Stieleria varia: one gene and its partner. The protein of the gene in region 2 interacts with the protein of the main gene of each other region in a pairwise test. Links are inferred from orthologs where the notes say so. Each region holds a gene or a part of one and is shown on either strand. Other genes may lie near its edges.

Region 1 (3,194 bases), 5.3 Mb from region 2 along the record:
ACGGTTGAGCCCGGTGTTTACTTTGAAGGCGATTTTGGGATTCGCATCGAAGACGACGTGCTGGTGACCGAAACAGGGCACGAGGTTTTGAGCACCTTGCCAAAGGGCCTCGATGATTGTCAGCTAATTCTGTAAAACCTCCACATTCTGAATCCGCACCGTAGGCTTGCAGCAGAACAAACCGCCCATCCGGGTGGCGTCTCGGCAAGGGTCACGATTCCGAATAACCTGAGACATTCACCACCAATTTGCGTCAACACGGACGCGACGGCGGTTTGGGCGACCATTGCTGGATGATCGCGGTGGCCAACGCACGACCGTCAGACACAAAATATTTTCGATGAGCAGTCAAGCATGAGCAAAGGCAAGCACGCGGGCGAAAGCGTATTCGACATTGAACGCATTCGTGAAATCGTACGGCTGATGGAACAGCACGAGTTGGTGGAAGTCGACCTGCAGCAGGGTGACGATCGAATCAAGCTCAATCGCGGCGGCGTGGCCCCGGTCTATGCCGCAGCACCGGCCGCGGCGCAACCAGCCTTCGCCCCCGCAGCGGCACCCGCGGCCGCGCCGGCTGTTCCCGACAACACGATCACGATCAACGCGCCGATGATCGGAACGTTTTATTCTCGAGCCAATCCCGATGCCGAGCCGTTCGTGCAAGTCGGCCAGACGGTGACGCCGGACACGATCGTCTGCATCGTCGAGGCGATGAAGGTGTTCAATGAGATTCCCGCCGAGTGCAGCGGCAAAGTCGTCGAAGTCTTGATCCAGGACCAGCAGGCCGTTGACTTTGGCAAGCCCATGTTCCGCATTGCACCCAACGCGTGAACCCACTCGACCCGATTGACGAAGCGAATCTGTGTTCCAAAAAATCTTGATCGCCAATCGTGGCGAAATCGCACTGCGGATCATCCGCGCCGCCCGAGAGATGGGCATCGGCACCGTCGCGGTGTACAGCACCGCCGACGCGGGCTCGATGCACGTCCAATTGGCCGACGAAGCCTACTGTGTGGGCGGCCCCAAGAGTTCGGAGAGTTACCTGAAGATCGATCAGATCATCGCGGCTGCGGAAGTCGGCGATGTCGACGCGATCCACCCCGGCTACGGCTTCTTGGCCGAGAACGCTCATTTCAACGAAGTCTGTCGGTCCAGTGGCTTTGAGTTCATCGGTCCCAGCCCCACGGCGATGGAACAGTTGGGCGACAAGAATACGGCCCGATCGATGGCGATCGCCAACAACGTTCCAGTCGTGCCCGGCAGCGATGGCTTGATCGAAGACGACGCGACGGCGTTGGCAACGGCTCGTCAGATCGGTTATCCGGTTTTGATCAAAGCGACCGCGGGTGGCGGTGGCAAAGGCATGCGGGTGGCTGAAGACGAGGAGTCGCTGCTTACTTCGGTGCAGCAAGCACGCACGGAGGCCGAAGCCGCATTTGGCAATGGCGGGGTGTACTTGGAACGTTACGTCACCTCACCGCGGCATATCGAAGTCCAAGTGATCGCGGACACACACGGCAATGTTTGCCATTTGTTCGAACGCGATTGCAGCGTTCAACGTCGGCATCAGAAACTGATCGAAGAAGCCCCCAGTCCGAACTTGCCCGAAGAACGTCGGCAGGCGATCTGCGATGCGGCGGTCAGGATGATCCGCGGCGCGAATTACTCCAACGCCGGTACGGTCGAGTTCATCGTTGATGCAAACAATGATTTCTTTTTCATCGAAGTCAACGCGCGGATTCAGGTGGAACACCCGGTCACCGAAATGATCACCGGTGTGGACTTGATCAAAGAACAGATTCGGGTCGCCTCGGGGCTGCCCTTGTCGTTCAGCCAGTCGGACTTGCAATGCACCGGCCACGCGATTGAGTGCCGGATCAACGCCGAGAACCCGGATCGAAATTTCATGCCGTGCCCGGGCAAGATCCAAGAGTTCTACGCTCCAGGCGGATTCGGCGTCCGGTTCGATTCGCACGTTTATGGCGGCTACACGGTGCCACCGTACTACGACTCGATGATCGGCAAGCTAATCGTTCACTGCAAAACGCGGGACGAGGCGATCGCGACGATGCGACGGGCGTTGAAAGAGATCCGCAGCACCGGCGTCACCACCACGGCGTCGTTTCATGACCAAGTCCTGCAGCATCCGGAGTTTGTCGCCGGCACGCACGACACCAAATTCGTCGAACGCGAATTCACTCGTTGAACCAATTTGACGCTCGTGGCGTAATCGGACTGGCTTTTCTACGCTCTACGAGGAATGGGATCTTTTGAATCCGTCGTTTATCGGATGGTTGATTGCGGTGACCGTGTTGCCGCCGATGCTGATCAGTTGGATCAGCCTGTATCCGGTACGACGGTTCGCGTTTCGGCTGGGACTGGTGGCCAACGAAGGCGGCCATAGCACACACTCCGGCAGCACTCCCGTCGGCGGAGGCATCGGAATTTGGCTGGGGATCATCGGGACCTTCGCCGCTGGAACCATCGCATTGATGGTGGTCAGGCAGTCGCCAGACCTGCAGTCTCATATGCCGGAAACGATCACGCCTTATCTGGATGGCATTTGGCAGCGATGTGGCACGCTGTGGGGGCTGATGGGCGCGGCCACTGTGTTGTTCGCGTTGGGGATTTGGGACGACAGACGCGGCGCCCCCGTGATGATTCGCTTGGTGGTCGAGTTTGCGGTGGCAGCGTTCGTGGTCTTGGTCCTCGGTTTTAGCCTGACCGCATACATCGGGTTGCCGTGGTTGACACACGTGATGTCCGTGTTGTGGATCGTTGCGGTGATCAATTCGTTCAACATGCTGGATAACATGGACGGGCTGAGCGGCGGTGTGGCCGCAATCATCGCCACATCGATGGCGGCCGTGATGTTGACGACACCGAGTCCGGGCACCGCGCAGCCACAGTTCTTGGTCGCGTCACTGTTGTTGGTGGTGTGTGGCGCGTTGCTGGGATTTCTTTGGCACAATCGACCACCGGCCAAGATCTTCATGGGGGATGGTGGCAGCTATCTGGTTGGCTTTTTGATCGCCGTTGCGATGTTGATGGCAACCTTTGCCAGTACACCCAGGCCGCATGCTGTTCTGGCACCGGTCTGTGCGATGGCCATTCCGCTGTACGATATGACCACCGTGTTGTGGATCCGGATCCGCGAAGGACGCAGTATCTTTGTGGGTGACCGCAGCCACTTT
Region 2 (3,136 bases):
CCGCTGTCGATCAGCTTTATCAGTGGGATGAACCGTGGGATGGTCCGAAGACGGTATGTTGCAAGGTATTTCTGCGACCGCCTTCGGGGTCGATTGCGGCGAGGTTCTACGCACCGTCGGTGCGCTGTCGCGACCGACGGCTACCTTCTGTGACCGACTTCGCGGTCAACAAAAAAACCGCAAGCTTGTTGGCTTGCGGTTGCTGTTTGCATCGTGATGCCGGTGACTTCGTCAGGGAGAACGAATTCGCCAAGCGTGCTGGTCAGAATCCGATGCCGATCGAAATTCCGCTTCGTCCGTATCCGTAGCCCGAGTAGCCGAACCCTGGATAACCGACGCCGTAACCTCGATTGCTACGGTACGGTACACCGATTCCATACGACGGATAGTAGCTGCGATAGCTGCTGATCGGTGCCCGATAAGAATACGAGGGGTAGTACGCGCTGCGACTGCGAGTCACACCGTACGATGGATAGTAGGCGCTTGTGTGGCCGCCGTAGTATCCGCGTGAGTGACAGTGGTCGGCTTTCGCTTCGGAGCCGGTGTACACGACCGCTGCGACGGCAATCGCGCCGACAATCAATGCCTTCTTGAACATCTGTTTCTGTCCTTGTGTGGGAGGTCTCTGTGTGGGAGGGTCTCAGCCCGGCAGATTCGAGCGTCAAACTGCTTGCCGATCGACTTTGCGCGCTGAGTGACTCCAGATACTCTGCATTCGCTGGACCAAACCAAGCCGGCACGGCCGAAATCACGTCCAGTGCCGTAAATAAGCCTTTTTCCGGCACGAGATCGATCAAAAAGCCAAAGCAAGGCAGAGTCGAAATGACTACAGAGCCTCAGGAGTGTGGTCAAAATGATGGCGCTCCTGTGCCGGGTGGCTTCAGATTGAGATTGTGTCATGCCCGCGGTTTTATGCGCCGGATCACCCGGTCGGTGGAGTACTCGATCGATAGATGATCCGTAGATCATTATCCATCTGCGTGGTCTCGACCAAGCGAAAGCGCGGTGCCTGGGCGAGCATCTTGAATCCGTTTCCGCCGATCGGGCCCAGGGCGGTGGCTCCTCCGAAAAGCGTATTGCCGAGGTAGATGTGACATTCATCGACCAAGTTTTCGGGGCACAGGAAGCTGCCCATCATTGTGCTGCCACATTCCAGCATCACGTTGGTCATCGATTGCTTACCCAGATGCGTCAGGCCGGCATGGATCATTTGCGAGGGATCCGAATTTTGGCAACGAAAGACCGCTGCGCCCGCATGGGTCAAGCTCGCCAAATGGGACTCATCGATCGTGTCCGAAACGATCAGCAGCACGGGCGCTTGATCGATCGTTGACATCAACTTGCTTTTCAAGTCCGGCAAGCGATGTCGGCAGAACACGACACGTGTCGCGACCCTCGATGGCTCGATGGATGTGCCGTCGTTGTCTGTATTTGAGAGTCTGGCGGTGAGTGTCGGGTCATCGGACTCGACGGTCCCCATGCCGGTCAGGATGGCATCGACGCGGGCGCGTAATTGGTGAACGGATCGACGGGCGGTTTCACCGGTGATCCACTGGCTCTGGCCGGAGACGGTGGCGATTCGTCCGTCCATGGTCATCGCCCATTTGGCGATGACCCAGGGAATGCCGGATCGGATCCTTTTCAGATAGGGCGCGTTCAATTCCGCAGCATCAGCACGCAGCAATCCGAGATGCACCTCCACTCCGGCTTGACGCAGTCGTTCCAATCCGCCGCCGCTGACTTTGGGAAAGGGGTCGTCCATTGCGACGACGACACGACGGACACCGGCATTGATCAGGGCATCGACGCAGGGCGGGGTTTTGCCGTGGTGGCAACAGGGTTCCAAGGTGACATACGCTGTGCAGCTGTTGGCTGTCGCTGAATCGGTTAGAGACCGCAGTGCCTGGACTTCGGCATGAGGTCCGCCGAACGATTCGTGGTAGCCTTGACCGATGATTTGACCGTCCCGAGCCAAGACGCATCCGACCATCGGGTTTGGCTCGACGTGTCCTTGTCCTTGTTGGGCAAGTTGCAGAGCCAGCCGCATGCAGTACTCGTCAAAGACCCGCTGGTCAAGGTTGGGCTGATCGGGTTCGGGTTGATCTGGGTTGGGGGGCGTGTCACTCATTCATTGGGCCGCTGCTACGTTGTTGTGGGCACACCTAGACGCGGATGATTCACGCGACTCCATACAGTCTACGCAATACGGTTGCATGAAACGTTTTACGCGGATTGGCACGAAAACAGGCTGCGTCTATCACCGCGTCTAGCGCTGGACTGCTCAAAGTATGGTGTCGTGTCTTTTTGGGTTTGCGCAAGTCTATGTCCCTACTGCCGGCGCAGCTGGTAGCCCCGGTGAGCCTCAGGCGCTAGCCGTGGGCCTGAGGCGGATTGTGGTGCCGGCCCACGGCTAGCGCCTGAGGCTCACTTTGATTGCGATGCATGGAACGAAAACATGGACTGAAAAAACAATGTCAAGCCTAAACTTTGAGCATTCCAGCCTAGCGCTATGATCACATCCAGCCATGGGCATCAGTCCATTCCTGGAACCCACAGTTTGCTGCCACCGTCACCGCTAGCAGGAGAACCTGCGGCGGGTGGGTTTGGCGAGTCGGGAGTCCACAGCCCTGATGAGCTGGACGCCGCGGGCGAGGCTCCCGGCGCGGGCCCCGCTGGGGATCCTTGGCGGAGCGAACCGTCGGGGCGAATCAGTCCTGCCCGCATCAGCAATTGTTGCAGTTGAGCCATGACTTCCGGATTATTTCGGTAGTTGGCATCGATCTCACCGATGGTGGATTTGAATCCTGCTTCGTCGCCCGTGCTCAAGTGCAGCTCGAGCTTCATCATCAACAGCGAGGCGAAGGGCAGTTTCTTTTCTTTTGCGAACGCGATAGCTTCTTCAGCGATCGAGCCGGCTTGGGCAGTATCCGACACGGCCGACAGCCAGTACATGTAGCATTGCAGCTTGAGGACGTTTTGATCTTCGGACATGTCCGTAGCAATCAATTGCTTGGCGACTTTGGCACCCGTGCTGCGGACTCCGATCGACTGACATTGGCTCAAGATATACCAGAGTTCTTCGATTCCGAGTGACGAGGTGTCGACTCGGAACAGATCCTCATTGTGGACGCCTTCC

Evidence for each region.
Region 1: the proteins of ribD (region 2) and accC interact in binary tests that used the Escherichia coli proteins (3 or more experiments, as listed by UniProt). The link is inferred for Stieleria varia from one-to-one orthologs.

Annotation. Positions count from the first base shown.
Region 1 is NZ_CP151726.1:6,232,994-6,236,187, forward strand. The notes cover bases 169-3,034. They hold accC (acetyl-CoA carboxylase biotin carboxylase subunit), read left to right. Parts: upstream 169-862; coding sequence 863-2,206; downstream 2,207-3,034. Other genes in these bases: accB (acetyl-CoA carboxylase biotin carboxyl carrier protein), read left to right, coding at 355-831; Pla52nx_RS21150 (MraY family glycosyltransferase), read left to right, coding at 2,322-3,034. Also shown: Pla52nx_RS21135 (M24 family metallopeptidase), read left to right, coding at 1-135; more of Pla52nx_RS21150, read left to right, coding at 3,035-3,194. UniProt on the Escherichia coli protein: This protein is a component of the acetyl coenzyme A carboxylase complex; first, biotin carboxylase catalyzes the carboxylation of the carrier protein and then the transcarboxylase transfers the carboxyl group to form malonyl-CoA.
Region 2 is NZ_CP151726.1:957,962-961,097, forward strand. What follows is about bases 26-2,833. They hold ribD (bifunctional diaminohydroxyphosphoribosylaminopyrimidine deaminase/5-amino-6-(5-phosphoribosylamino)uracil reductase RibD), read right to left. Parts: upstream 2,129-2,833; coding sequence 923-2,128; downstream 26-922. Other genes in these bases: Pla52nx_RS03330 (hypothetical protein), read right to left, coding at 263-598; Pla52nx_RS03340 (tetratricopeptide repeat protein), read right to left, coding at 2,533-2,833. In the rest of the region: more of Pla52nx_RS03340, read right to left, coding at 2,834-3,136. UniProt on the Escherichia coli protein: Converts 2,5-diamino-6-(ribosylamino)-4(3h)-pyrimidinone 5'-phosphate into 5-amino-6-(ribosylamino)-2,4(1h,3h)-pyrimidinedione 5'-phosphate.